DNA from 3 places in the Rothia sp. P5764 genome. Region 1 is predicted to be linked to each of the others. Evidence: predicted binding sites of a transcription regulator. Region 1 holds the regulator's gene; each other region holds the start of a gene.
What was found. The regulator HrcA, encoded in region 1, represses chaperone genes, less so after heat shock. The targets are predictions, from matches to a motif close to TTNGCACTCGNNNNNNNCGAGTGCNAA.

Region 2: the regulator HrcA is predicted to act here: its motif matches at 7,642-7,668, upstream of groES (co-chaperone GroES).
Region 3: the regulator HrcA is predicted to act here: its motif matches at 6,642-6,668, upstream of groL (chaperonin GroEL).

The regions. Positions count from the first base shown of each region.
Region 1 is NZ_JBLXXQ010000002.1:248,045-256,730, reverse strand. It holds gene lepA (translation elongation factor 4) at 80-1,936, shown strand; gene hemW (radical SAM family heme chaperone HemW) at 1,936-3,183, shown strand; gene ACN08Y_RS04810 (DUF4870 domain-containing protein) at 3,244-3,660, opposite strand; gene ACN08Y_RS04805 (DUF3097 family protein) at 3,820-4,671, opposite strand; gene hrcA (heat-inducible transcriptional repressor HrcA) at 4,821-5,813, shown strand; gene dnaJ (molecular chaperone DnaJ) at 5,871-6,986, shown strand; gene ACN08Y_RS04790 (16S rRNA (uracil(1498)-N(3))-methyltransferase) at 6,996-7,757, shown strand; gene ACN08Y_RS04785 (PhoH family protein) at 7,943-8,686, shown strand, end outside.
Region 2 is NZ_JBLXXQ010000001.1:80,926-91,631, reverse strand. It holds gene ACN08Y_RS00410 (glycosyltransferase) at 1-239, opposite strand, end outside; gene alr (alanine racemase) at 377-1,627, shown strand; gene tsaE (tRNA (adenosine(37)-N6)-threonylcarbamoyltransferase complex ATPase subunit type 1 TsaE) at 1,654-2,250, shown strand; gene tsaB (tRNA (adenosine(37)-N6)-threonylcarbamoyltransferase complex dimerization subunit type 1 TsaB) at 2,255-2,935, shown strand; gene rimI (ribosomal protein S18-alanine N-acetyltransferase) at 2,932-3,468, shown strand; gene tsaD (tRNA (adenosine(37)-N6)-threonylcarbamoyltransferase complex transferase subunit TsaD) at 3,528-4,628, shown strand; gene ACN08Y_RS00380 (glutamate--cysteine ligase) at 4,640-5,779, opposite strand; gene ACN08Y_RS00375 (THUMP-like domain-containing protein) at 5,992-7,311, opposite strand; gene ACN08Y_RS00370 (hypothetical protein) at 7,304-7,531, opposite strand; gene groES (co-chaperone GroES) at 7,770-8,060, shown strand; gene groL (chaperonin GroEL) at 8,115-9,710, shown strand; gene ACN08Y_RS00355 (acyltransferase family protein) at 9,924-10,706, shown strand, end outside.
Region 3 is NZ_JBLXXQ010000001.1:378,584-389,289, reverse strand. It holds gene ptsP (phosphoenolpyruvate--protein phosphotransferase) at 1-471, shown strand, start outside; gene ACN08Y_RS01785 (HPr family phosphocarrier protein) at 599-877, shown strand; gene ACN08Y_RS01780 (lipid II:glycine glycyltransferase FemX) at 1,217-2,317, shown strand; gene ACN08Y_RS01775 (threonine/serine exporter family protein) at 2,386-4,458, shown strand; gene ACN08Y_RS01770 (uracil-DNA glycosylase) at 4,577-5,251, opposite strand; gene ACN08Y_RS01765 (DUF3263 domain-containing protein) at 5,316-5,582, shown strand; gene ACN08Y_RS01760 (LytR C-terminal domain-containing protein) at 5,650-6,534, shown strand; gene groL (chaperonin GroEL) at 6,835-8,463, shown strand; gene ACN08Y_RS01750 (hypothetical protein) at 8,681-8,833, shown strand; gene rlmC (23S rRNA (uracil(747)-C(5))-methyltransferase RlmC) at 8,942-10,084, shown strand; gene ACN08Y_RS01740 (4'-phosphopantetheinyl transferase family protein) at 10,228-10,706, opposite strand, start outside.

The sequences.
Region 1 (8,686 bases):
GGTTAACTGATTTCTATCGTCAGAGACTTCCCTGTGAGCTTCTGCAAGCTACTGTGAGTCGTGAAAGGACCAAACCCACGTGTCACCCTTGGCGACCAACCCACCTAAGCCCGCGGCTACTGATCCCTCCATCATCCGCAATTTCTGCATTATCGCGCATATCGACCACGGTAAATCGACCCTGGCCGACCGCATGTTGCAGGCTACCGGGGTTGTTACCCCGCGTGAGATGAAAGCTCAGTATCTTGACCGCATGGATATCGAGCGTGAGCGCGGTATCACCATTAAGTCCCAGGCTGTTCGTATGCCTTGGGAAGTCAAGGGCGTTAACTACGCTCTGAACATGATTGACACACCCGGCCACGTGGACTTCACCTATGAGGTTTCACGCTCTCTGGCAGCATGTGAAGGCGCTTTGCTTCTGGTTGATGCGGCTCAGGGTATTGAGGCCCAGACCCTGGCTAATCTCTACCTAGCCATGGAAAACGATTTGGCTATTATCCCGGTCCTCAACAAGATTGATCTGCCAGCGGCACAGCCCGATAAATATGCAGAGGAGCTAGCTCATCTGATTGGAGTTGAGCCCGATGAGGTTTTGCGTGTTTCCGGTAAGACCGGTGAGGGTGTGCCCGAACTTCTAGACCGTATTGTGGAGCTCCTGCCTGCACCTAAGGGGGAGCAGGATGCTCCCGCCCGCGCCATGATTTTCGACTCCGTATACGACTCTTACCGCGGCGTTGTCACCTATGTTCGTGTAGTTGATGGTAAGCTCACCCCGCGTCAAAAAATCAAGATGATGTCCACGGGCGCGGAGCATGACCTGCTCGAAATTGGTGTGATTTCGCCCGAACCTAAACCCACCGACGGACTGGGTATGGGCGAAGTGGGCTACCTGATTACCGGTGTAAAAGACGTCCGTCTCTCCCGCGTGGGTGATACCGTGACAAGTTCGCATCTGCCTGCCAGTGAGGAGCTGGGAGGTTACCAGGACCCCAAGCCTATGGTGTTCTCTGGCTTGTTCCCCATTGACGGCTCCGACTACCCGGCCCTGCGCGATGCCCTGGAAAAGCTCCAGCTCAACGATGCTGCCCTGATCTGGGAGCCTGAGACTTCAGCGGCACTAGGCTTTGGCTTCCGCTGCGGCTTCCTGGGTCTGCTCCACCTTGAGATTGTTCGTGAACGTCTTGAGCGGGAGTTCAACCTGGACCTTATCTCCACCGCTCCCAACGTTATCTACGATGTTGTGGGCGAAGATGGAGTTTCCCAGCGGGTGACCAACCCCAGTGAGTTCCCCGAAGGCAAGGTAGCCATTATCAAGGAACCCATGGTCGCCTGCACCATCATCGCTCCCAACGAGTTTGTGGGTGCCATTATGGAGTTGTGTCAGTCCCGTCGCGGTTCCATGGGGGGCATGGATTATCTCTCCCAGGACCGTGTGGAGCTCCGTTATCGTCTGCCACTGGCTGAGATTGTCTTTGACTTCTTTGACCAGCTCAAGAGCAAGACCCGTGGCTACGCTTCACTGGACTGGAAATTTGACGGCGAAGAAGAGGCCGACCTGGTCAAGGTTGACATCTTGCTCCAGGGTGAAAAGGTCGACGCTTTCTCTGCTATCACTCACCGTGATAAGGCATACTCCTACGGTGTCATGATGACCGGTAAACTGCGTGAGCTGATTCCTCGCCAGCAGTTCGAGGTACCTATCCAGGCTGCCATCGGGTCACGCATTATTGCCCGTGAGAATATCCGCGCTATGCGTAAGGATGTCCTTTCTAAGTGCTACGGTGGCGATATTTCGCGTAAGCGTAAGCTCCTTGAGAAGCAGAAGGAAGGCAAGAAACGTATGAAGATGGTGGGCCGCGTTGAGGTTCCCCAGGAAGCCTTCATTGCGGCGCTCTCATCGGGTGAAGAGTCTAAGGACAAGTCAAAGAAATAATGCCGGCTCAGCCTTTAGGCCAACCTGCACCCTTGGACGGCAGAATCCCATTTGATTCTGCCGCCAGTTTGCAGGAACGCGATTTTAGTTTGTATGTGCATGTTCCTTTCTGTTCTGTGCGCTGTGGTTACTGCGATTTCAACACCTACGCAACCGAAGATTTCGGTGACGGCGTTGGGTTAGGCAGTTATGCTGACGATGCTATTGCTGAGCTTGAGTTTGCTCAGCGGGTTCTGCGAGAGTCAGGAGCACCGGAGCGTAAGCTCTACTCTGTGTTCTTTGGGGGTGGGACTCCGACCAAATTGCCGGCTGCTGATTTAGTCCGGATTCTGGCGAAAGCCATAAATCTATTTGGCTTGGAGAAGGGGGCGGAGGTTACCACGGAGGCCAACCCCGACTCTGTGACCCGCGATGACCTGTTTACGCTCAGAGCCGGTGGCTTTACCAGGGTATCCTTTGGCATGCAGTCCGTGGTGCCTGATGTCCTTGCAGTGCTTGACCGCACGCACACACCGGCTAATGTTCCTAAGGTAGTGGCTTGGGCCCGCGAGGCCGGTTTACAGGTTTCCCTTGATCTGATCTACGGCGCTCCGGGGGAGAGTCTAGAGCAGTGGGAGCAGACCGTGCGAGCGGCAGTTTCTTATGGGCCTGACCATATCTCGGCCTACTCCCTGATTGTGGAGGAGGGGACTAAACTTGCCGCGCAAATTCGTAGGGGTGAGTTTGCTATGCCCGATGAAGATGCTATGGCCGATAAGTATCTTCTTGCTGAAGCAATCTTCGATGAAGAAGGCTACCACTGGTATGAGGTTTCCAACTACGCTAAGTCGCCGGAGTTTAGGAGCCGCCACAACTACGCCTACTGGCGCAACCAGGACTGGTGGGGGGTTGGTCCCGGTGCTCATTCACATGTGGATGGGACTCGCTGGTGGAACCTCAAGCACCCAGTTCCCTACACCACAAGGGTCAGGCAAGGTCTAAGCCCCGCAGCGGCCCGCGAGGTCTTAAGTCAAGAAACGCGACGGTTTGAAGACATCATGCTCATGCTTCGCGTCATCGACGGATTACCTGTGAGCCGGCTGGTGGAGGGCCGGCAGGGCACCGATATCGCTTCGTCCCTCGACTGGCTTATAGGTCAAGGGCTGATTGATGAGCAGGCCCTTGCTGACGGTCGGGTCAGACTCACTCTGCAGGGTCGGCTCTTAGGCGATGCCGTGACCAGGGAGCTACTACCCGACCTGTACTAAAGAAAACTGGGCCTCATACCTGCATAAGGTAGGGGCCCAGAACTTTTAGATTAGCAGAGGCTACTTTTTACGGCTCAAAATCTTAGTGAAAAGGAAAGTGTTGAACTTGTACTGGTAGGGGTTACCGCGAGTTACCACAATGCCGGCAATAAGGGCTGAGAAAGCCAGGTAGGTCCAGGTCAGAGCTGCTACAAGTCCGAAGAACCAGCCGATAGCGGGGATGTTACTCAGAATAATTCCCAGAGCCAAAACGATGGTGGGAAGCAGGGTGAAGTCGAGCGCCTCACGTGATTCCTGCTCAGTGAAAGGACCGCGACCCCGGTAGAGGTAGTAGATAACAGCGGAGGGGATACAGCCGAGTACACCACCGAAGTGGGCAGCAGTCGCTATGTTGCGGTCAGCATTAACGGACAGGTGCGATGCCGTTGCTGAGGACCCCTTGTAGGTGGTGGTCGATGGAGAAGTTGCAGTCTTCAAGAAGGTTTCTCTTTGGTCTTGGGTGGATACGAGTGATGGCACGATGCCAAGATCATGCCTCAGACAAGTCTAGTCAATAGCTTGTGTACAAGGTATAGGTATAAGTGACTTTTTGTCTTGTGAGCGCACGATATTTATCACATTATTTACCGAGAAAGTTTAGCTTTCAAGAGTCACAAAATCTATGAGTTGTTCTACTGGGCCAAGCAGAGCCGGCTCAAGGTCGGTATAGGTATCAACGCGCTTTAGGATTGAGTCCCATCCGGCTCGAATATCTTCGGGTCTGGCGTAAGGCCGGTTGAGTCGGCGGAGGATTCCCTGCTTCCATTCTTCGCTGCGGGGGATTACGGGCCATTTCTCGATTCCAAGAACGCCGGGTTTAACTGCCTGCCAAATATCGACAAAGGGGTGCCCCATAATCATTACGTTCCCGCGAGCGCCGGGGGTTTTCAGCGCGGCTTCGGCTATACGGCTTTCTTTAGACCCGGTAATCAGGTGGTCCACTAGAATCCCGAGTTTTCGGTGGGGCGCTGGTGCGAACTCCCTAATGGCACTGGCTACATCATCAAGACCGTGGAGGGGTTCGACCACAATCCCTTCGACACGCAGGTCGTGCCCCCACACTTTCTCAATCAGTTCAGCGTCGTGGATACCTTCGACCCAAATTCGGCTGGCACGGGCAGTCCTAGCGGGGGCATTATCCAAGGCGACAGAACCGGATCGGGAAATCTGCTTGGTGGGCTTAGCCTGTTGCGGTTCAGGAGCAACAAGGTTGACCGGTCGACCTTCAAGGAGGAAGCCGGGGCCCAAGGGGAATTGCTTGACCCGCCCATGCCGATCCTCAAGACCTACCATACGGTTACTGCCAACAGAGCGGAGCGAAACAGCTGCACCCACAAAACCGCTCACCATATCTTCGAGAACCAGCCCCGGTTTGAGCACCACGCGGGGTAATTGGGAATGTTTGTGGGCGCTCAGATCAGCTGACCCCCACGAAGCGCGATAATCCATTGAACTCCTTGAAAACACGGCCAAGTGCCTTAGCCATCAGCGTACTGAATTCTGATTCTAGTGCAGTGGTATTAGAGTTAACGGGTAACTTAGCACTCTGGTATCCCCAGTGCTAAAAACCCTTAAAGCTCACATCATCAGGAGGTGAAATGGACCATCCGCGCAGGCTTCAGGTCTTGCAGGCTATCGTCGAGGAATACGTGCATACTCGGGAGCCGGTTGGTTCAAAGACCCTCATTGAGCGGCGGCAGTTGGGGGTTTCTAGCGCCACGGTGCGCAACGACATGGCCGCTCTGGAAGAACAGGGCCTGATATCGGCACCACATGCCAGTGCGGGCAGAGTGCCCACTGACCTGGGTTACCGGCTTTTCGTTGACCAGATATCGGCTTTGCGACCGCTCTCACCAGGGGAGAAGAGAGCAATCCATACCCTGCTCGATAGCGCCGATAGCGTGGATGACATGATGAAAAGTAGCGTCCAGCTCCTTTCTTCGCTTACTCACCAGGTCGCCATGGTGCAGTATCCGACCGGCCCGACGGTTGCGCTACGGCATGTTGAGCTGGTCTCTTTATCAACATCCACAGTCCTAGTGGTACTGATTACCGATACCGGGCAGGTCACCCAACGAACGGTAGCATGCCCGCATACAGCCGATGAACTGGTCACTATCAAGCAACAGCTTATTGAGGCCTTTTCGGGTCAGCCTCTGTCCCAGGTAGCTCAGGCGCTGGCTCCTCACCCGCGCAGCAAGCTCATGCTCAGCCTCGTCCAGGCCGTTCAGCTACTGGCAGCTCAGGGTGTATCCTCTCAGGTGCTGATAGCGGGAACAGCCTACCTGGCAGAGTCAACCGTTGATTTTCGCGGTAGTATTGCACCTGTACTCGATGCCCTTGAAGAGCAAGTGGTGCTCCTTAAGCTTTTGGCAACTATGGAACACGATGAGCGCGGTTTCGCGGTCAGCATCGGCTCAGAAAACAGGGAGAAATCGCTGGCCGAGACCTCAGTTGTTGCAAGTAGCTACGGCCCTGGAGGAAACGCACACGTTGGTGTTGTAGGGCCAACACGTATGGACTACGCCCGAACCGTCTCAAAGGTGAATGCCGTAGCCCGCTACCTGTCAAAGATTTTGGGGCAGGAGTAAAACAGCTTCTTGCCTCCACATATTTAGTAGTACCCCATGACCCTGAAAGAGAGAACTGTGAGCAGTCACTACGAAACCCTCGGTGTATCGCGCGATGCCAGCCCCGAAGAAATCAAAAAGGCCTACCGCAAGAAAGCCCGCCAGCTGCACCCCGACATTAACCCTTCTGAGGAAGCCGCTGAGGAATTTAAGCGTGTTTCGCTAGCTCACGATGTGCTCTCTGACCCTGAAAAGCGCCGGATTTATGATCAAACCGGTAACGAGAACGGCACAGCCGGCGGCTTTAACGGGGCGGGCGGCTTTGGTGGTTTCCAGGATATCTTTGAGACCTTTTTCAACGCGACTCCGCGCGGGCCGCAGAGCCGGGTTCGTCAGGGGCAGGATGCTCTTATCAACGTCAAGATTGACCTTAAAGACGCTGTCTTTGGCACCAATAAGCCCATCACCGTTGATACCGCTGTGACCTGCGACCTGTGTAAGGGCGAGGGAACCGCTGAGGGTACCCACCCCGAAACCTGTGAAACCTGCCGTGGCCAGGGCTACATGCAGCGCCAGGTCCAGTCCATCTTGGGTACTGTCGTTCAGCCTGTTGAGTGCCCCAGCTGCCGTGGCTTTGGAACCGTTATAAAGCACCCCTGCGCCGAGTGCTATGGTGAGGGTCGTGTGCGTGAACGCAAGCCCCTGACCATCAAGATTCCTGCGGGCGTAACCGATGGCGCCCGTATTCGTCTAGCGGGGCAGGGTGAAGCAGGCACCGCCGGCGGACCTAATGGTGACCTCTACGTTGAGCTTCGCGTAGCGGCCGATCCCACTTTCTCACGCGAACGCGATGACCTCATTGCGGCGGTAGGGGTTCCGATGACCGCTGCCGCCTTGGGCACTACCATCACCTTGGAGACTTTCGACGGGCCGCAGGAGATACAGATTCCAGCCGGCACTCAGTCTGGCGATGTCATCACGCTCAAGGGCCTGGGTGTTAACCACCTGCGCGGTGGTGGCCGCGGTGATTTGCGTGTGCAGGTTGAGGTCCGTACCCCTACCCAACTCACCGATGAACAAAAGAACCTGCTTAAGCAGTTCTCGGAGTTGCGCGGAGAAGATCTCAAGATGAGTGAAACAGTGACCCATAAGCAGGGTGGGTTCTTCTCCCGCCTCAAAGACCACCTCAAGTAGGAACTCGTTATGAGCAACGCCGTCTACTACATCTCACCCGAAGATTTTGAGTCCTTGGTCCCAGGGGCCGCCTACAGTCTCCTAGGCGATGAGGGCCACCACGCCAAGACCGTCAAACGTGCGGAGTTAGGCGAGGGGATCGACCTGGTCAACGGCTTGGGCAACCGGGCCGTCACAAGGGTGGAGGGCACAGTAGACGGCGGTTTGCTGCTAACGGTTCAGTCGCTGGCGCTCGATGAGCTAGGTATTTCGATCTACCTGGTTCAGGCTCTGGCCAAGGGCGACCGAGATATCCAGGCTATTGAGATGGCCACCGAGCTGGGCGCTCACGGTATTGTACCGTGGAGTGCCGACCGCTCAATTGTTCGTTGGAAGATGGAGCGGGCAGCAAAAGCACATGCCAAGTGGCAGAACACGGTCAAAGCCGCAGCCAAGCAGTCTAGGCGGGCACTGCTCCCGCCTGTCTATCAGCTCCACAGCACGGCTGATCTGGCCGATTTGGCCCAGGAATTGGGGGAGCGGGCGCTCTTTCTACTTCTGCATGAGCAGGCAAACTACCGACTTTCACAGGCTTTGGCAGAGCACCTTAGCCCGGATGTTGAGGAGGTCTATTTTGTGGTGGGGCCGGAGGGTGGGATTAGCCCTCGGGAGCTTGAGATCTTGGAAGAAGCCGGCGCACACACCGTATTGCTTGGCCCCGAGGTGCTCCGTAGCTCAACAGCCGGAGCTGCCGCTATTTCGGCACTGAATCTTGCCCTGGGTCGCTGGTAAAGAGTTCATTGCCAGCTTTCAAGAGATCTACCTTGAGTTGGCGAACTGTTCAATATCACGAACTGTTCAATATCACTCTGCGCAAAACCCGTTTTTTCTTCAAATAGTGCGGGTAAAGTAAACCCTGAGCACTACCCCCTGTTCGCTACTGCAATGAGGAGCTCTGAAGGCCCAGCTGGGCACTTATGACTACATCAGTACAATCTACGAGCCGGCCGCTTTCAGTAGCCCGGACTTTCTCTTTCAAATCCACCGCAGAAATGGTGGCAGTTCTTGGCCCCCACGACGGTAATATCGGGCTGGTTGAACAGACTTTCCCCGGCCTAAGGATTCGGCCTAAGGGCCTGGACGTCGTGGTTACCGGACCTTCAGAGACCGTGGCGACAACCGTCCGATTGCTTGCGGAACTCACTCTTTTGGTGGAGAACGATACGCAGGTCACCGCCGAGGTTGTCAAACGGATAATGTCCATGATGACTGCCAGCCTGAACCACCCGGCAACCGCTATGAGCCAAAATATTCTAAGTTCTCGCGGCAAAAATATTCGACCCAAAACCATTAACCAGAAGAGCTATGTTGATGCCATTGACGCCAACACCGTGGTGTTTGGTATCGGCCCTGCGGGTACAGGCAAAACCTATTTAGCCATGGCTAAGGCGGTGCAGGCCCTTCAATCCAAGGAAGTCAACCGTATTATTCTGACTCGACCGGCTGTTGAAGCAGGCGAGCGTTTGGGGTTCTTACCCGGTACCCTCAACGATAAGATTGACCCCTATCTGCGCCCTCTTTACGATGCGCTCCATGACATGATCGATCCTGAGTCTATTCCCAGGCTGATGGAAGCCGGCACCATTGAGGTGGCTCCTCTGGCCTATATGCGTGGACGCACCTTGAACGACGCATTTATTATTCTGGACGAGGCTCAGAAC
Region 2 (10,706 bases), on a different contig from region 1:
AGAACCAGACTGTGAACCTGCGCCCGCTCACCTAGAGTATCTGTGCCAGAGGGGCCACCATCGGTACGAAGTGTAAAGACCTCCACTGTGAGCGCGGGGTCAAGAGCTAAGAGCGCTTGCAGAGAACGGTCAATATAAACATTCATACCACCGGCATCCCCCCTGCCAGGCTGGGCTAGGGGGGAGGTATGCATGGAAAAGACATGCAGATGCAGAGAATCTGAGGGTTGCTGTGCCACCCTACCTACTGTACCTGAGCACTCACCCGCACCGATGGCCCAGCCCTCAGATCTGCCACCCACCGGACGCTGGCGGCCCGCGTGGTTTATGGTAGGAATATAAACCCTCACACCTTGGCTCAGAGCAGGAGCAAAGCATGACCCTTGAAAGCGCCTACCGCCAGTACGGCTATGTACCCACCGACGCGCCCGGTGATGCTGAACGCCTAGCCATCATTGACCTGGATGCGGTGGAACACAACGTGCGCCGTATCAAAGAAATCATCGGGGACCGCGACCTCATTGCCGTGATTAAGGCTGATGCCTACGGGCACGGTGCAGTGGATGTTTCCCGCTCAGCCTTGGCCGCCGGTGCCGACTACCTGGGGGTGGTTCACCTTAAAGAAGCCCACGCCCTGAGGCAGGCGGGAATTGATGCGCCGCTCATTGCCTGGCTCCACACCCCCCGAACGAACTTTGAACAGGCTCTGGCCGACGGAATCGAGCTCGGAGTCTCTAGCCGCTGGGAGCTGGAAAAAATTGCCCTGGCCCACCGCGCCAGAGGCCAAGAACAGCCCGTGCCTGTTCACCTTAAAGTGGATACGGGGCTGGGGCGTAACGGCGTCACCCTGCAGGAGCTACCTGCGCTGGCAGGCTATGCCAGGGAGCTTGAAAAAGCCGGGCTTATTAGCGTCTACGGACTCTTTTCGCACCTAGCGGTTGCCGATGAGCCTCAGCGCCCTGAAACCGCCGACCAGTCGGAAGCCTTTGACCGGGCCCTTGCGATTGTGCAGGCCGCGGGGCTTGAACCCCGGCTCCGTCACCTGGCTAATACCCCAGCAACGCTTACCGCCCCTGAGAAGGAAAACCCCGGCAGCCTGCTTCGAGATGCTGTACGCGTTGGGCTGGGCCTTTACGGCCTCTCGCCTCTGGACGGTCACAGCCCCGAAGATCTGGGCCTCAAACCGGTCATGCACTTACAAACCTTCATTAACGTAGTCAAAGAAGTGCCTGCCGGTCAGGGCGTCTCCTACGGGCTGAACTACATCACCGATCAACCCACCACCCTGGCCCTCATACCGGTGGGTTACGCAGACGGTGTGCCTCGGGTCGCCACCGGCGGTCCGGTACGTATCTACCCTGCCGGTCAGGCCGCCCGCACCTACCGGGAAGTCGGACGAATTGCCATGGACCAGATGGTAGTAGATTTGGGCGCTCCCGGCCTCGCAGACCCCGCCGCAGGCTACCTGGGCGCTCCCGCCGTCCTTTTTGGTACCGGGCAGAATCCTGCTGTCACTGAGTGGGCCCAGGCTGCCGGAACCATCAACTACGAAATTGTCACCCGCATCTCCCCTCGTATCCAGCGGGTGAGCATTGGCGGTTCATGGCGGACCGCGCCCCAGAAATAAGACCCCGCAAGCCTACGAAAGTAACCATGAGTAAGCCCCTCCTGCTTGACCTTGAAATCACCGGTCCCGAACATACCCGTGCGCTGGCTCTAGCTCTAGCCCCCTACCTCCACGCCGGCGATGTGCTCATTCTGACCGGCGAGCTAGGCGCAGGTAAAACCACCTTTACCCGCTCGCTCGGTGAGGGCCTAGGAGTACGCCAAGGCGTCATCTCACCCACCTTTGTGCTCTCACGCGTCCACCCCAACCTGCCCAATGGACCCCGCCCCGGCGGGCCCGACCTGGTGCATGTGGATGCCTACCGACTGGCCTCAGCCGAAGAACTCGATGACCTGGACCTGGAATACTCCCTAGATACCTCCGTGACCGTTATTGAGTGGGGCAGAGATAAGGCAGAGCACCTGAGCGAGAACCTGCTGGACCTAGAGTTTTCACGGGTCACCGGGGCAGACCTGGCAGAGACCGACCCCTACCAGCTCTACGCCCCCGGCCAAGAAACGGAGCGCGAGGATGAGGACGGGCACCCCGAACCGCGCCGCCTTCGTCTGCTGGGGACCGGGCTCCGCTGGGAGGCCACCTGGAAGCAGCTCACAGACACCCTCACCTCAGTGGGGCTAGACTAGGGGAGTGCTTTTACTCGCTCTTGATTCATCTGCAACCGCCTCTGTAGCCCTGGGCTCCTATCAGGGCGGTACCCTGACCGTCCTGGCTCACCGGGCTACCACCGATACCCGCTCACACGCTGAGGTCATGTCGCCCTTCGTGGAGCAGGTTCTGGCTGAAGCTGGCTACCGGGGAAGAGACCTGGATGCCCTGATCACAGGTACCGGCCCCGGCCCCTTCACTGGTTTGCGCGCCGGTATCGTTACGGCCCGCACGCTGGCTTTTGCCTGGGATAAGCCCCTCTATGGCCTGATGAGCTTGCAGGCTCTGGCAGAAGCTGCTGCGGATACCGCCCGCGCCCGGGGGCACCAGAAGTTCTTGGTTGCTAGCGATGCCCGCCGCCGTGAGGTCTACACCGCCGTCTACGAGCTGACCGGCACCGGCTATACCCTGCTGGATGGTCCCACCGTGGGCTCTGCTTCGCAGGCTCCCCACTTACCTTCCTACGGTTTTGGTGCTGGCCTCTACCCTCAGGACCTTGAGAGACAGGAGGGCTTTGAAAGCCTCCAGCCCGATGCCCCTAGCTTACTTGCTGCCGCCTGCCGCTTAGGAATGGAGAACCTGAGCCAGGACACCTCTGCGCTCTACCTGCGTGAATCCGATGCCAAGGTTCCTCTTGCTCGCAAGAAGGCGCTGGGCTCATGAGTCTAGCTGCCCTGCCCACCGGTCTAGCGGGCGGAGTTACCGCCCGGCCCATGACCCTGCACGACGTCCCTGCCGTTCACACCCTAGAGCTTGCGCTTTTCCCCGCCGATGCCTGGCCCCTGGACATGTTTCTGGCTGAAATCACCCACCCCAGCCGGGCCTACATCCTGCTTGAAGCTCCGGCCAGTGATACCGGCCCTGCCCAGGTCATTGGCTACGCCGGGTGCATGAGCGTAGCCGACACCGCCGATGTGCAGACCATCGCCGTGCTACCAGCCTACCAAGGGCTCGGATACGGGCGGGCCATGCTGGACTACCTGGCCAGGGAAGCCAGCGCCCGAGGAGCCGAAAAAATCATGCTCGAAGTACGAGCCGATAACCCCCGCGCCCAGGACCTCTACCGACGCAACGGCTACCAGCACATTCACACGCGCCGCCGCTACTACCGCGACGGGGTCCATGCTCTAATTATGAGCAAAGAGCTCCCGCCTGCGATCGAAGCAGACCCCGCAGATAGTCCGGCCTCCGCCTAGCCCCGCACCCGGTCAGGCCTCATTCCGGCCCTTAGAAACCTCAACAAAGAAGACTAACCATGACAGACCAGCCCCTTGTCCTTGGCATTGAATCATCCTGCGACGAAACCGGCATCGGTATCGTACGGGGCCAGACCCTGCTGACCAACACTGTGTCTTCGTCCATGAACGAGCACGTCCGCTTTGGTGGTGTGATCCCTGAGATTGCCTCCCGCGCCCACCTAGACGCCATGATTCCGGCCCTGCGCGCAGCCCTGGATGAAGCCGGGGTGACCCTGGACGAGATTGACGCTATCGCCGTGACGGCGGGCCCTGGCCTTGCCGGTGCCCTGATGGTGGGTGTCTCAGCGGCTAAAGCTCTGGCCACCGCTACAGGCAAGCCCCTCTACGGTATTAACCACCTGGTAGCCCACGTGGGAGTTGGCCTGCTCGATGACTGCGGCATTGAAGGTCACACCGCCGACTTTCTGGACGGTCTACCCCCCAGCGGGTTAGGTGCACTGCTCGTTTCCGGTGGTCATACCGAGATTCTGGCGGTCCGGGATATCACCGGCGATGTAGAACTGCTGGGGGCGACCCTCGATGATGCCGCCGGTGAAGCCTACGACAAGGTAGCCCGGCTGATGGGGCTGCCCTACCCCGGCGGGCCTGCCATTGACCGAGCCGCCGCCGGTGGCGATGGCACCGCCTTTGCCTTCCCCCGCGGCCTATCCACCCGCAAATTTATGGGAACAGCCCAAGAACCCGGACCCCACCGCTACGACTTCTCCTTCTCCGGCCTCAAAACCGCTGTGGCCCGCGTGGTGGAAGGCTTTGAAGCTCGCGGTCAAGAAGTGCCCGTGGCCGATATTGCCGCCAGCTTCCAGGAAGCGGTGGTTGATGTGATCACTGGCAAGGCCATGCTAGCTTGTACCGAACGTGGGATTGATACCCTGCTTCTGGGTGGCGGTGTAGCGGCGAACTCACGCCTGCGCTCGCTGACTGCCCAGCGTTGTGCAGAGAACGGGGTTAAGCTGGTGATCCCTCAGCTGAGCCTGTGCACGGATAACGGGGCCATGGTCGCGGCTCTGGGTGCCCGGCTGGTATCGGAAGGGCGTGCACCCTCCGGTCTTGATTTCACCGCTGATTCTTCGCTACCTGTTACCACTATTTCCCTCTAGGGGGCAGGGGCCTAGAGTCCTTCGGTAGCCTGAGCTACCAGGTCATCGACCACCGCGCGCAGGTCGCCCCGGTTCTCGTGCGCTACTCGGCGCTGACGCTGATAGCCAGCTCCCTCACGGCAGATACGCTCAATATCGGCCAGCTCAGCCTGACAACCCAGATCAGCGGCTATGCCCTCTAGCTTGTTGAGTAGGCCCAGGACGTCCTCGGTGATGGGGCGTTCTGCATTGGCGTTATCCACAATAACTACGGCATCGGTGCCGTATCGGGCTGCCCGCCACTTGTTTTCCTGGTGGTGCCAGGGCTTGAGCGGCTCAATGCGCCTACCTGCTTCAATCTGACGGGAGAACCACTCGACCAGGCACTGGGTAAAAGCGGTGAGTGCGGTGATATCGGCAATGGAGGCCAGCCCGTCGTAGGCCCGCATCTCAACGGTGCCGTACTTGGGTACCGGGCGGACATCCCACCTGTTCTCGCTGGGGTCATCAATCACGCCGGTGGCAACGAGATCTTCTAGGTAGTCTTCATAGTTTTCCCAGCTCTCAAAGGTAAAAGGTAGGCCTGAGGTAGGGAGTTGCTGGAAAATTTGGGATCGCTGGGAGGCGAAGCCGGTGTCTTCACCCTCCCAAAAGGGGGAGCTGGCTGAGAGCGCTAGGAGGTGGGGGTAAAAGTTGGTAAGCCCGTTGAGGACGGGGAGAGCTTTGGCTCGGGAATCTACACCGGTGTGGACGTGTACCCCGTAGATGATTTGGCGGCGGCCCCAGTATTGGGAGCGGTCAAGCACCCGTAGGTAGCGTTCTTTGCCCACTACCACCTGTTCTAAAGCCTGAGAGAAAGGGTGGGTTCCTGCGGAGAAAAAGGCTAGTCCGAGCCGGTCGGTAATTTCCTTGAGTTTTGCTGTTGCTTGGGCCAGCTGGTCGGCAGCTTCTGCGGGGGTGCGGCAGATGCCGGTCACAACTTCAACCGTGTTATTGAGGAATTCACCGGTAATGTGCGCGCCCGGCCCCGGCACTAGTAGGTCGGGGTTTTGCTCTTGAATCAGTGCCAGAACCTCATCAGCCCTACCCGCTAGTTCACGGCTAACGGGGTCAACCAGGGCAAGTTCCCATTCCACGCCAAGGGTGGACTGGGCTGAGGATGCAAACTGCATGGTGGTGCTCCTGGGGACGGGTGCTGTCGCTGATTCTATCTTAGGGCCAGTGGGCCCTCTCCATGAATTGGGTGTCACCGTGTGACGGGGGGCGGGTCGGGGGTGTTTCTTACTTTGTATTTGCCCGGTGCTGATCTTATCAACTGGCTTGGGGGCTGGCCTTTAAGGGTGTTGATGACAATAGCACCGGGCAGAGGAGAAGGCTCCTTGAGTCATCTCCCGCCCTTGGTCAGCGGCACCTGTACAGGTTCAGCCCAGATTGCAAGCCGCTGAGAATCCAGCCCCTGACCCAGCCGGGTGAGAATGAGGGTTGCCTCCTTGCGAGCTTGCCCCTTTTTCTTTTTAGCACCGGCGAGGAGCTTGGCTCGAAGCTGTTCTGGAACGATATCTACCCCGCGTTTTTTGACGGTAAGGGCGGTGATGCCGTTTTCCTTGACCCAGCGTTTGAGGGCTTTCTCATGCAGGGGAAGTATCTGCCGGACTTCAAAGTACTGGGCGAGCGCGGTGGGTTCTAGAGTGTCTGTGGTCAGGTAGGCGATTCGCTCGTCGATGAGGTGGGCGCCCAGTTTGTGCGCTAGGTCGGAGACAAGGTGGGACCGTACTACGGCTCCATCGGGTTCAGCCAGGTAGGTGGCTAGTTCACCGATGGTGGGTTCGTATTGGTGGGTGCCGGTGCTTTCGGGGGAGTCGAGAGCCGAGGTGATGTCTTCCAGAAGTTCTGGTTCTTGTGGGTTTTTGGAGAGTAGGCTGGCTGCTCTACGCACCCTCTTGCGGGCCAGGGCGTTGAACCAGAGCACTACTTCTACAACGGAGCCACCGTGGGATACCCATTCGGCTTCGCAGTTGGCGGGAATGTGTTCGTGGGGTAGGCCCGGGCCCATTTTGACGCCCATGGGGATGCCGGTTGCCGCCAGTTTTTCGATCAAGGAGAGGGGAGGGGAGAAGGCTTCGGGGTCAAAGAGTCGGGAGGTGGTTGCGCCATCCTCAACTTCGCGGCGGGCCGGGTCGAGCCAGAGTGCTTGAATCGCTTGACCGTTTGCGGTGGTGAGGGTCTGAACGTCAATGTTTTCGACATTGCCGACGAGCACCTGCGAGTTGGGGTAGTGGGCAAGATTGTGGGCTGTGAAAGCGGCGGTTGCGGGGTCTAGTTCTACGGCGGTGATGGCAAGGCCTGCGGCAGCAAAGGCTAGGGAATCAGCGCCGATGCCGCACCCTAAGTCGGCTACAGAGGTGATCCCTGCGTCCTTGAAACGTTGGGCGTGACCTTTAGCGACGGCGGCCCGGGTGGCCTGCTCGTAGCCTGCTTCGGTCAGGAGCATACTGTGGGCCTTATCCCCGAACTTATCTGCTCCCTGGGTGCGGAGCTTTGCCTGGGTGAGTATGGCTGAACTGTCTTCTGGGCTGAAGCCGCGTGAGCGCAGGGTGCTGGCTGCTGCCAGAGCGCGGTCGGTGAAGTAGGGGGTGAATTCGTCGATAGCGGCAAGCTGTTCGTGCGTGAATGGGTGGGCTGGGGCAGGGGTCAGGCTAGTCATTGCCTACCATTCTAGTGCCGGTGGGGAGTATGGCACCGCCAACTGGCACGGTACAGAAGAGTAGAGCAAAGACACCTGCAACCGCTACTAACGAGCTTGCTAAGGCGGGAGAAGCCCCGAGCCTGATCGTTGCCAGAATCTGAATGGGAACGATAGCACCTAGCCCCATTGAAAAGAGGACGGTAGGAACTAGAACAGGCCAGAAAATCAGTTTGAGCACGGGTACCTCCACATCACCAGAAAGTAGTCTATAACACACAAAAAGGTGCGCTGTGTGCGAAACCTGCGCCGTATCTTGCTCCCTGAGCCATTACCGGCCTAAAGTTTTAGTTAGCACTTGACCGCTTACAGTGCTAAAGATGCCCGGTAGGTAAGACCGCGACGATACCAGCACCGGGCGCTGCAGCACCGGTCACCCCATAATTTCTATTTTTAAGCCTTCTCACAAGGAGTACCTCGTGGCAAACATCAAGCCCCTCGAAGACCGCATTGTCGTCCAGATCGTCGAAGCAGAGCAGACCACCGCATCCGGCCTGGTTATTCCCGACACCGCCAAGGAAAAGCCCCAGGAGGCCAAGGTTATCGCTGTAGGCCCCGGCCGCATCGACGACAAGGGCAACCGCATCCCCGTAGATGTAGCAGAAGGCGACCTCGTCATCTTCTCCAAGTACGGCGGTACCGAAGTTAAGTTCGGTGGCGCTGAATACCTGATCCTCTCAGCCCGCGACGTTCTGGCTGTTGTCTCCTAAGTTCTAGCGGAACCCACCACACCCGTTAGTACCCAAAGAAAGAAGTAAGGATTCATGGCAAAACAGCTTGAATTCAACGATGAGGCGCGTAAGCACCTACAGGCCGGTGTTGATAAACTGGCCAACGCTGTCAAGGTAACCCTGGGCCCTCGCGGCCGTAACGTGGTTCTTGATAAGCAGTGGGGCGCGCCCATCATCACCAACGACGGTGTCTCCATCGCCCGCGAAATCGAGCTGGAGGACCCCTACGAGAACCTCGGCGCTCAGCTGGCTAAAGAGGTAGCAACCCGCACCAACGACGTTGCTGGTGACGGCACCACCACCGCAACCGTTCTGGCTCAGGCACTGGTTGCCGAAGGCTTGCGGAACGTTGCCGCTGGTGCCGCCCCCGGTGAGATTAAGCGGGGAATTGAGCAGGCAGCCAAGCTGGTTGCTGAGCGCCTTCTGGCGAATGCCCGCGAAGTTAAGGGCGAAGAAGTGGCTCACGTTGCCGCTATCTCTGCCCAGTCACCTCAAATTGGTCAACTGCTGTCCGAGGCTTTCTCTAAGGTCGGCCAGGATGGCGTTATCACCATTGAAGACGGCTCAACCACCGAGATTGAGCTTGAGGTCACCGAAGGCATGCAGTTCGATAAGGGCTACCTGTCACCCTCCTTCGTGACCGACCCCGAGCGTGCCGAAGCTGTCTTGGAAAACACCGCTATTCTGCTCTACCAGGGCAAGATCTCAACCGTTGCCGAGATTATGCCCGTCCTGGAAAAGATTGTTCAGGCCAAAAAGCCCCTGACTATCATTGCCGAGGACGTAGACGGTGAAGCCCTCTCCACCCTGGTGGTCAATAAGCTCCGCGGCAACCTGGATGTTGTGGCCCTCAAAGCTCCTGGCTTTGGCGACCGCCGCAAGGCAATCTTCCAGGACCTTGCCGTTCTGACCGGTGCTACTGTCATCACCGGTGAACTGGGTATCTCCCTGGACGCTGTCACCCTGGAACAGCTCGGTTCAGCGCGACGCGTAACAGTTACCAAGAACAACACCACCATCGTTGACGGCGGTGGCACCTCCGAGGCTGTTGCTGACCGCGTCGCCCAGATTCGCAGTGAAATTGAGCGCGTGGACTCCGAATGGGACCGCGAAAAGCTCAAGGAGCGCCTAGCCAAGCTGGCCGGCGGCGTTGGCGTTATTAAGGTAGGTGCGGCAACTGAGGTCGAAGCCAAGGAGCGCAAGCACCGCATCGAGGACGCTGTGTCATCCACTCGCGCAGCTCTTGAAGAGGGCATCGTAGCCGGTGGCGGTACCGCCCTTGTTCACGCGCTTGCTGCCCTGGATGGCGTCAAGCTCGACTCTCAGGAGGCCCAGGTCGGTATCGACATTGTGCGCCGTGCCCTGGTTCAGCCTCTACGCTGGATTGCTGAGAACGCAGGTCAAGACGGCTACGTCGTTGTCTCTCGCGTCGCTGAGTTGCCCATCGGTCACGGCTTTAACGCCGCAACCGGCGAGTATGAGGATCTCATCGCTCGCGGTGTCATTGACCCCGTCAAGGTAACCCGTTCAGCACTAGAAAATGCAGCCTCCATTGCTGCGCTGGTTCTGACCACCGAGACCCTGGTCGTTGAGAAGCCCGCTGAGGACGAGAACGAACAGGCTCAATAAAATAGCTGTCCGCTAGGTATACCAGCCGCCTCAAGTTCTGCCCGCTATGGTGACCAACACCGTAGCGGGCAGAACTATTTGTATTAACAAAACACCTGAAAGTGGCGGTAGGATGCAAGAGCTAGAAAGATTGGACCTGGCTAGCAGGTCGCAGGCCAGAGCACCAGTAGGCTGAAAGGAGGAAGCCCACAGCACTACGCGGCGCTAGAAGCTATGAATGATTCTCAACTCCGCCAGCACCGGGCGCCCTCTACCGGAACCATACGAACTGTCACCCTCCAGGCAGAACGAGCCTGGCGCCCCGAAATTCAGGGGCTGCGGGCACTGGCTCTGCTCCTGGTGGCCGCCTACCACCTGTGGTTTGGGCGGGTATCAGGTGGCGTGGATGTCTTCCTGCTCGTCTCTGCATTTTTGCTAACTGGCTCGTTCACCCGAAAGCTGGAAGAGGGTAAAATCCTTGAGCCGGGGAGCTGGTGGGGCGCTAAAACTCTGCTGGCCTACTGGGTTCATGTCTTTAAACGCCTGCTTCCACTTGCTTCTATTACGGTTCTGCTGACCCTTCTGGGCACCTATTTTTTTATTCCGGCTGAGCGTTGGCTACCCATTATTGATGAAGCTAAATCTGTGGTCCTCTACCAGCACAACTACTGGTCAATCGAGAACGCCGTGGACTACTATGCGGCGGATTCATCGCAGGCTTCACCCTTCCGGCATTTCTGGTCGCTCTCAGTCCAAGGGCAAATGTATGTGCTCTGGCCGCTGATTTTCCTGCTCCTTGCCCTGCCCCTGGGTAAGCACCGACGCAGGGCGCGCTGGCTGTTGACCCTTGCTTTCGGCTTGATTTTTGCCCTGTCGCTGTCCTATTCCATTGACGAGACTGCCGCCCACCAGACCACCGCCTACTTTAATACCCAGGCCCGGCTGTGGGAGTTTGCGCTGGGGTCCCTGGTCGCGCTCTGGCTACCTGCGCTCAAACTGCCCCGGCACTTGCGCGCT
Region 3 (10,706 bases), on a different contig from region 1:
GTCATGGTAGAAACCCCTGCCGCCGCTGTAAACGCTGAGGCTATCCTGGGCGAGGTTGATTTCGTATCTATCGGTACCAACGACCTGACTCAGTACACCATGGCCGCTGACCGCCTGCTGGGCGACCTGGCTCACCTGAACAACCCCTGGCAGCCTGCCGTCCTGAAGATGATCAAGCTAACTGTTGAAGGCGCCAAGCGAGCCTCGGCAGCTGCCGGTAAGAAGAAGTACGTCTCGGTCTGTGGCGAAGCTGCCGCTGACCCCGCACTGGCTGTTGTCCTGGTTGGTCTGGGTGTTGATACCCTCTCCATGAACGCTGGCGCTATGGCCGCTGTTTCCGCTGTGCTCAAGTCGGTTACCCCCGAGAAGGCACAACAGATTGCTCACAAGGCACTGAGCCAGATCTCATCGGCTGAAGCCAAGGCGGCAGCTCGCTCTGAACTGCCCATCCTCGATGAGCTCGGTCTGTAAGTTAAACCAACTCGTTCATTGCTGAATAAAAGTCGTCAAAATCAGGGGTAACACGCCCCAAAGGTGCTGCCCCTGATTTAGACTCAGTAGTGGACAACAAATCCGCACTCTTTATAAGGAGAATCCCATGGCAGAACGTATTGCCACCATCGCAAGCCGTGTTGGCCTGCACGCCCGCCCCGCAGCGATTTTTGCTGAAGCAGCAGGTGACCTCCCCGTTGAAGTTACCATCGCCGCTGAAGGTGAGCCCGCAGACGAGGCAATGGACGCAGCTTCCATTCTCTCCCTGATGTCACTCGGTGCTAAGCACGGCGACAAGGTCGTTCTGCGTGCAGAAGGCGAAGGCGCTGAAGAAGCACTCGACAGCCTGGTTAAGATCCTCGAGACCGACCACGACGCCGAGTAATTATCTGAAGTAGTTGTGTGTCATCGTGGTCGGTTACGGGGTTCGCTTCGCTCACCGCACCACCTTCACCAGCTCCCAAGTCACCGTGTACGGTGACCTGCTGGCTGATTACGATGCCAAGTAATTAAAGCTTCACGGCGACGACATACTGTGTCGCTAACTGATTTACATGTCTGGCCCCCGCCCCGTATGGAGCAGGGGCCAGGCTGTGTTTTAGCATAAAACACGCACCCTACCCGCCTTGCGGGCTACACGGGTTAGCGACAAGTCGATAAACTGGAACACTGAACCTAGAATTTTTCGCGTTCACCCGCGTACCCAACCTGAAAAAGAGGGACCTTGCGAGACTTCACCGCCCGCTTCGCCACAGACACCGAAATCGCCCAATGGGATGAACACGTCATCGCCAGCCCCGGCGGCGGTAACCTGTTGCAGTCAGCTTCCTTCGCCTCGGTCAAAGCCAAGCACGGCTGGAAGCCCCTCTACCTGGTCTACGAAGGCACCACCGTCCTGAACGGTGAGAGCGCTCCCTTCGCCAGCTACAACCTGATTCTTGAAAAGTCTGTTCCTGCCCTGGGCAAGATCTGGTACATGATCAAGGGCCCCGGCGTGAACTCTGTTGAAGAGATCCCCGCGATCCTGGACGCTAACCGCGAATTCGTCACCCGCGAAAAGCTCGGCGTTTTTGCTATCAAGATTGAACCCGATATCGTCGCTGACGAAACCACCAAGGCTCTCATGGCTAAGAGCGGCCTGGTCAAGAGCTGGAATATTCAGCCCAATGACTCCACCGCTATTCTGGCAACCGATAAGAGCCAAGAGGAGGTCCTCAAGTCGCTCTCCTCACGCGGTCGTAATGCCGTGCGTCGTTCACTGCGCGAAGGTTGCCAGGTGGAGCGCGTGCCGCTAACTGAAGAGAACATGAAGAAGATGTACGCCCTCATGGACACTGTGGGCCAGGGCAACGCCCAGGTGAACCTGCGCTCCTACGACTACTACCGCGACTTCTGGACCACCTTTGAAAAGGCCGGGCAGGGGCGCCTCTACTTCACCTATGAAGACGGTGAACCTTCCGTGGGCGCTTATGTCATTCGCTACGGGGAAAAGGGAACCTACAAGGACGGCGGTTCCAAGCCCCGGCGTAAGCAGTACGGTGACTCCCACCAGGTGCAGTGGACTGCGCTGACTGACCTCATGAAAGAGTTCGGTATCAAGAGCTACGACTTCTGCGGCACCCCGCCAAAGGACCAGCTGAAGAACAAGGAACACCACCACTACGGCCTGGGTCTCTTTAAGACCTCCTTCACCAAGGAGGTCATCGACTACGTTGGTGTCTGGGACCAGGTGCTTTCACCGTTCAAATATAAGGCCTGGAACACCAGTGTTGAGAAGGTCATGCGTCAGCTCTGGGTTCGTAAGACCGGTCAGCCTTTCTACTAAACCAGCACGGACCGTTTTGGCGGTTATCTTGAACTTTCACCGATCAGGCGGAAGGAGTATCCCTTTCAGTGAGCAAGAGCTCTACCGGCTTGCAGCAGAAGGCTTACCCTTCTGCCTCTGCATTTGAAACAGGTATTGATAACACAGAAGATAGCGGTGCCTTTGGACAAACCGGGCTTCTGCCCCGTGCCGACACCGCAGTATCTGTGCTACCCGCTACGGGGCAGATGGCTGCCCAGGACTCGGAGGCCCCCCGGTCGCTAGGTGGTGCGCTTCCGGTAGTGTCCCTGGCTCAGGTGCGCGATCCCAAGCTTCGCGATGCACTGGCTCATCTGGGGGATGCCCCCAGCTCACCGGTGCAGGGGCAGGATAGCCCTACCGCAAGCCCCGCTCCAGCATCTGCCTTTGACCAGTTAGCACCGCCAACCTATCAGGTACCCTCCGCATTTGGGCCGGCCACTGACCTGAGTCTCAACCAGGCCCAACCGCCCAGCACGGAAGCAACACCTCCACCAGTCGATGATAGGCCCACAGCGTCAAGGACGGGCGGACTCCAGAAGGCTTTCTACCCCTCGGTAGCGGGTGCTCATACCGTGGCACGGCCCCTGACTGCACCCAAGCGGCCTTCGCGTATGCGTTCGTCGCTTAAGTCCTTTGTGAGCACGGACCAGTCCCTGACCAAACCGATGCGCGGCATCGCCCGCCTGGCCCAGCGCCCTTTCAATATCGCCTCCGCCCACCGGGCCGAGTATGTGCGCGAGAAAGAAGAAGCGCGTGAGGTCCTCAACTTCTCCCTGCGACTGGCTGAGACCATGTTCCACTACGGGGCAGATACGGTCGATGTTGACTCCGCAATCGTTGCGGTGTGCGCCGCCTATGGTCTGGAAGACGTTGAAATCGACATCACTAACCAGTCGGTTATTATCAACTACGTCTCAGATATTGATGAGGTTGATGACCAGACCCGGGCAATTGACTTCTCCGGCTCCGGAGCCATGTCCTCGAGCAAAGAACGCTTTAGCCACACGGTATTGCGCGTGGTTCGTTCCTGGTCCGAGAACTATGCGGCCCTAGATGACATTTATAAGCTAATCACCGAGATTACCGCAGGCAATCTGCCACGGCATCGGGCTGAACGCCGCCTGCACCGCATTAATACTGCTAAGAAGCCCTACTCGCCCATGATTATCATGCTGGCTAACATGCTAGCGGCTTTCTCCTTGGTGCTGGCTCTGGGCGGTTCGCTGGCGGCGGGCGCTGTAGGCGGTATCGTCTTTTTGGCCATTCACTTTGTGAACAGTGTGATTTCACGTCTCAAGATGCCCAGCTTCTTCAACATGGCTGCGGGCGCGGGCGTCGTAACGTTCGCATCTATTCTTATTTCCGATGACTCGTCTATCTTCTCCCAGCTGGGGCTCCACGTGAGCGCACCGCACATTGTGGCTGCGGGCCTGATCATGCTTCTGCCCACCGCCCGGTTAGTATCAACAGTCCAGGACGCCCTCAACGGTTTCCCGCTGACCGCAGCAGGTAAGTTCGTCTCGACGGGCATGTCATTTCTGGGTATTGTGGTGGGGCTTGCCTCAGCGGTGGCAGTCCTGACAGCTCTAGACATTAGAGAACTAGATATTACCGAGACCCGCTTTGTGGGGGCCTCTTTGGGGGTAAGCTACCTTTTCTTTATGCTAGCTTCCCTGGCTTTTGCGGTCACAACTCACGCCCGCTGGCAGACACTCTTATGGAACTTACTGATTGCTACCAGTGGTTTTTGGGTCTACCAGGGCTACACTTTCCTTTTTGGGGCTGGTGCAGGACGTGCCAATACCGCTTTTGCGGCTCTGGTCATTGGCCTCATGAGCACCTTCTTGGCTTACCGCTTGCAGGCCCCAGCCTCTATCTTTTATGTACCGGCCCTAACTTTTCTCCTGCCCGGTCTTTCCATTTTCCGGGGCCTTTATATCTTCACCGTAGAGGCTAATCCTTCGACTGGTGTGCCGGGGATGGTTGCGGCAATTTCAATTATCCTTTCTATGGCGTCCGGGGTGGTCCTCGGTAGCTACCTGATGCAGTACTTTATTCAGCAAGCGTCGGGTCAGCTCCAAACAGAAAAACAAGATCCGAAAGATACTCGGGACCGCTAAAGTGAGCCCAGACCTTCCCCCTATCATTTAGGAGCCGGCCAGGGGTGGCATTCTCAGCTGCCGCCTTGAGTGGGATAGATAACTGAGACCGGTAGATTTTCCGATCTGCTCTAGGGCTTTAGAGAGCCCAGTTCACCGGGGAGGCCCCCTGAGCGAGCAAGAGCTCATTGACGCGGCTAAAGGGTCGAGAGCCAAAGAAACCCCGCGAGGCAGAGAGCGGCGAGGGGTGCGGTGACTCCACGCAGGGGTAGCCACCCAGAAGCGGTTTGCAGGAGCGGGCATCTGCGCCCCACAGTAGCCCTACCAGCGGCCTGCCCCGGGCTACCAGGGCTTGAACAGCGGCGGTAGTGACCTGTTCCCAGCCCAGGTTGCGGTGGGAACCTGCGGCCCCAGCACCCACCGAAAGAACCCTATTGAGGAGCATGACCCCCTGCTGGCTCCAGGCCCGTAAATCCCCGTGATCCGGGGGCGTGATGCCCAGATCGGTGTTGAGCTCTTTGTAGATATTGTGCAGGGAACGTGGCACCGGCCTGACCTCGGGACGTACAGAGAAACTTAGCCCCATAGCGTGCCCGGGGGTAGGGTAGGGGTCCTGACCCAGCACCAGAACCTTGACCTGGCTCATGGGGTAGGTGAAGGCCCTAAAAATATCCGGGCCAGGGGGCAGGGTGTCCCGGCCAGCCTGATGCTCGGCCCGCAAAAAATTACCCATAGCCCTAATCTGAGGCTCCACGGGTGCCAGGGCCTGCGCCCAGTCCGGGTCCATAATCTCGTGTAGGGGCTGAGCAGGCACGGCGCTTGTTCTCCTCTTGTATGCGGTATTCTCCCTATAAGACTAGACCACCGAAAGAAGACCCATGAACATGCCAGCCGGTTCACCCACACCAGAGTCTCAGACTAGCTCTACCCACCGGCTTACCGAGCAGGAGCGCGCCATCTTAGATATGGAGAAAAAACGCTTCAAGTACCAGGGAAGTAAAGAACAGGCCATCAGCAAAGACCTGGGGCTGAGCCCGATTGCCTACTACCAGCAACTCAATGCACTAATCGATAATCCGCGCGCTATTGCCGCTGAACCGGCCCTCACCCGCAAGCTCCGGCTCACACGCAACCGACTCACCTAAAACAGGGCGGGGGAGTGTACCCTAGAAGCTGACCCCCGTAGCAACCGTGCACCGAAAGAGGCGACCAGTGAACACCTACCCCCGTGACGAGTTCGATGATGTCGAAGAAAACTCCTCCCGGCGGGGTGCCTACCGCGGACGAGTCACCGACACCTCAACCTCACGGGCCGGCCTGCTGGCTGTCATCATCAGTGGTATTCTCGCCCTCCTGGTGGGCGGCATCATGTACGTGGTTTCGCCCCGGACTGCTGGCCCGGGCATCACAACCGCGCCCGCATCGGCAAGAGCCACCGCAACAGCTACCGCCGATGCCAGCCCCAGCACCAACCCAGCTAGCGTTACCGTAGCGGTCTATAACTCAAGCGCCCCCGAAGGCTCAGCCAGCACCGCCGCCAGTGTCTTGCAAAAAGCAAACTACAAGATTACTGAAACCACCAACTGGACCGGCACCTATGCCACCGAGTCTATGGTTTACTTTGCTACCGGGGCCTCATCAGAAGCCAACGAAGTCGCTGACCTCTTAGGTATTGCCTACATCAACCAAGACTTCCAGGCCGAGACCGGTGAGGTCTATGTGGTGCTCGGAGCAGACTTCGACCCCACCGCGCTTGCAGAGCAGACCCAGGTGGCCAGCGCGGATGCTGCCACCTCGACAGCAACAGAGGATAGCCAGCTTTTCTACGTCTTTGACCCGGTGAACGGGACTTACACCGCCACCAGCAAGACAGAGGCCCTGGCCTCGGGTAAGGTTCTCTACCGTGTGGACCCCGCTACCGGTGCCTACGTTGAATACTCCGGAACTGATGCCAGCTCACCAGCCTCAGCGACTACGGGAACCGCTACCCAGAACACCCAGCGCTACAGCCTGGACCCTGCTACCGGCACCTATGTACTGGATCCTGCCGGTGCCTATATCTACGATTCTGCTACTGGAACATACACACAGGGCTAAGCAAGATCTAAGCCCGGGAGCTGTAGCTTTGTGCGCTGTTGGCGATTAAGGCTTCTCAAAGCGAATAATAGGTTTGCGCGCTCTGGGCTCAGGTGCCAAGATTGTAGTTAGCACTCAGAGGCTTGGACTGCTAAATCATGTGCTAGATTCTGCACCCGGGTGGCTCTGAGTAAAACACCTGAGCGATTTCTTGGTGAGGTCCTCCCCGTGCCGCCCCTATGGCGGCCCCGGTAGCGCCGTCCGTCGCGGGCACCGACTAATCGCGCTCACACCTAATGTTCCAGAAGGAGCGAAAGCCATATGGCAAAGCTGATTGCTTTTGATGAAGAAGCACGCCGCGGTCTTGAAAAGGGCCTCAACACCCTCGCAGACGCAGTAAAGGTAACTCTCGGCCCCCGCGGTCGTAACGTTGTCTTGGAGAAGGCCTGGGGCGCCCCCACCATCACCAACGATGGTGTTTCCATCGCCAAGGAAATCGAACTTGAAGACCCCTACGAGAAGATTGGCGCTGAGCTGGTCAAGGAGGTCGCAAAGAAGACTGACGACATTGCCGGTGACGGTACCACCACCGCAACCGTTCTAGCTCAGGCTCTCGTCCGCGAAGGCCTGCGCAATGTTGCCGCTGGCGCTGATCCCCTCTCCCTCAAGCGCGGTATCGAAAAGGCTGTAGAAGCTGTTACCGCTGAACTGCTCGCTTCTGCCAAGGAAGTTGAGACCGAAGAGGAAATCGCCGCAACCGCATCTATCTCCGCTGGTGACCCCGAAATCGGTAAGCTCATTGCCCAGGCTATGGAGAAGGTCGGCAAGGAAGGCGTTATCACAGTTGAAGAGTCCAATACTTTCGGCCTGACCCTTGAACTGACCGAGGGTATGCGCTTTGATAAGGGCTTCCTCTCTGGCTACTTCGTTACCGATGCTGACCGTCAGGAAGCTGTCCTTGAGGACCCCTACATCCTGATTGTTAGCTCCAAGATCTCCAACGTCAAGGACCTGGTTCCCGTTCTGGAGAAGGTCATGCAGGCCGGTAAGCCCCTGCTGATTGTTGCCGAGGATGTTGAGGGCGAAGCCCTGGCCCTGCTGGTTCTGAACAAGATGCGCGGCTCCATCAAGTCTGTTGCCGTTAAGGCTCCTGGCTTTGGCGACCGCCGGAAGGCTCAGCTGGCTGACATCGCTATTCTGACCGGTGGACAGGTTATTACCGAAGAGGTTGGCCTGTCACTTGATACCGCAACCATCGACCTGCTGGGCCAGGCCCGCAAGGTTGTTGTTACCAAGGACGAGACCACCATCATCGAAGGCGCAGGTGACCCTGAGGCCATCGAGGGCCGCGTTGCTCAGATCCGTGGCGAAATCGCTAACTCTGACTCTGACTACGACCGCGAGAAGCTGCAGGAGCGTCTGGCTAAGCTTGCCGGTGGTGTTGCTGTGCTCAAGGCCGGCGCTGCTACCGAGGTTGAGCTCAAGGAACGCAAGCATCGCATCGAGGACGCCGTCCGCAACGCTAAGGCCGCTGTTGAAGAGGGTATTGTTCCCGGCGGCGGTGTTGCCCTGATTCAGGCTGGCGTGAAGGCTTTTGAGAAGCTGGAACTGACCGGCGATGAGGCAACCGGTGCCAACATCGTCCGTGTTGCCATCGACGCTCCCCTCAAGCAGATTGCTTTCAATGCTGGCATGGAGCCCGGCGTCGTCGTCGATAAGGTCCGTCACCTCTCTGCTGGTACCGGCCTGAACGCCGCAACCGGTGAGTACGAGGACCTGATGGCCGCCGGTATTAACGACCCCGTAAAAGTCACCCGCTCAGCTCTTCAGAATGCAGCGTCAATTGCCGGTCTCTTCCTGACCACCGAGGCTGTTGTTGCCGATAAGCCTGAGCCTGCTGGTGCGGCACCGGCTGCCCCCGACATGGGTGGCATGGGCGGCATGATGTAGTCTGCCGCTTGCTCTGGTAAGTAGCCGCTCTTTGAGCTGAGAACTCCGCCTGCCCCGTTTGGGGTGGGCGGAGTTCTCTTTTAAGGACGCTGACTAAAAAATGCAGATAAGGGTATTGTGGTTCACACTTATTGGGAGTATTCTTTAAATCACTTAAGAGGTTTCCTCTAAGTTTTACTCATCAGTCTCAAAGGTGAAACTGAAAGGTGTGAGGCTCATGGCCACACTCGTGGATCTTGTTCTCTACGCAATTATCGTAGGCTTGCTGGCTCTCTTGCTGGGTGCCTACCTAGCAGATGGGTGGACCAAGCTGGAGAAGAAGAGCAATGAGGCCCTTCGCCAGGATGTTGCCTTTGGGGCCGGTGGCTAAAAGTTAATAGTGATTGTGTTTTCCTTTTGAGCCGGCACCCCGGAACGGGGTGCCGGCTTTTATCTTCCGTTACCGCCTGCTTACAGGGGGCGGTAAGATAGTCACGCTATGCAATGCCACTATTACGATGCCAGCCTGTGCCGCTCCTGCTCACTAATTCTTACCCCCTACGCACAACAGCTTGAAGGGAAGCAGAACGATGCCCGCAAACTGATGGCACCGTGGCCCGGTATCGAGTGGCTAGCACCGGTGGCGAGTGCTGAAACCGGGTTCAGGAACAAGGCTAAGCTGGTGGTGGGTGGAAGCGTCCAGGAACCAAGGCTCGGTATCTTGAGCCGGGACGGTGCGAGTGTAGACCTGAGCGACTGTCAGCTTTACACCGCACCTGTAGCAGATACATTCCCGGTGCTCAAGGAGCTAATTAGCCGGGCGGGGCTTACCCCCTATAGCGTTGCCCGGCGTAAGGGCGAGCTCAAAAATATTCTGGTGACGGCCTCTGAGGCCGGTGAGCTTCTCATTCGCTTTGTGCTCCGTTCCAAGAAACTACTGGTACCTATCCGGCGCGAGCTTGACTGGCTCCACACCCAGCTCCCTCAGCTCGCGGTTCTTAGCATTAACCTGCTCAGGGAACATATCGCCTTGGTGGAGGGCGACGAAGAAATCATCCTGAGCGAACGCCAGACCCTACCGATGCAGGTCAACGACCTAACGCTCCACCTACGCCCGCAGAGCTTCTTCCAGACCAATACAGCGGTCTCAGCAGCTCTCTACCGCCAGGGGCAGGAATGGGTAAAAGAGTCCCAGCCCAATACCCTCTGGGACCTCTACTGCGGTGTGGGCGGCTTTGCCCTCCACGCGGCGCAGGTCATGCCCGAAGAGGCCAAAGTTACCGGCATAGAAATCAGCCCTGAGGCTATCGAGTCAGCCCGCCGGGCGGTGGCCGAGTACGACCTAACCGGTATTGAGTTTTCCGCTCAGGATGCCAGGGCTTACGCTCTAGAAAGCGGCCAGGTACCCGACCTGCTGGTGCTTAACCCGCCCCGTCGCGGCCTTGGCCCTGAACTTTCGACCTGGATTGAGGCCAGCGGTATCGAGCGGGTTATTTACTCAAGCTGTAACCTAGCTACCATGGTTAAGGACCTGCACCAGATGCCTTCGATGCAAGCGGTCAAGGGCCGGGTTATGGACATGTTCCCCCACAGTAGCCACTACGAGACAATTGTGCTCTTGGAGCGCTATTCGCTCAGCTAGCATAGGCTTAAGAGAGCTCAGGCTGCACAGGTCAGGTCACCAAGAGCCTCACACTAGTAGGGGCAGAAATGAGCAAGGCCAGGTGCTTGACTCTTGGCAGTTTCTCTGACTGATTGACTAGAGGCTCCGATGAAGGTCTGTCTTTAAAGCGGGGGTGTGAGAGCTCGCTTGACCATATAGGGAGCGGTTACCTTCTGTGCTTCTAGATGGTGAGGTCCCTTACTAGCAACAGCTACGAGATGGGTGTCCTCGTAGACCTGCCAGGTAATCCAAAAAGGTACCGCTTCTGCCTGCTCCGGTAGGTAGGCTTTGGCACCTGCTGTGAGCCCGTGGACGCTACCGATATCGGTGGGTAGGGGCGGTAGCGCTAGCATAACCTGGTTAGGTTTAACAGATAGTCCGTGTCCGCTGGCCTTGAGAACTGCTTCTTTAGCGCACCAGAGCATCTGGCGTACCAGCCGGGCCTGATCCGGTAGGAGCGAATCCACGACACGTTTTTCGTAGTCAGCTAGTGCAATACGGTCAAAGCCGTCAAAGTAGTGGTCTCTTACCGTAATCAGGTCAATTCCAAGGGCAGTATCGGATGCTGAGTACACACCGGCGGCCAGGCCAAGGGCGCGCG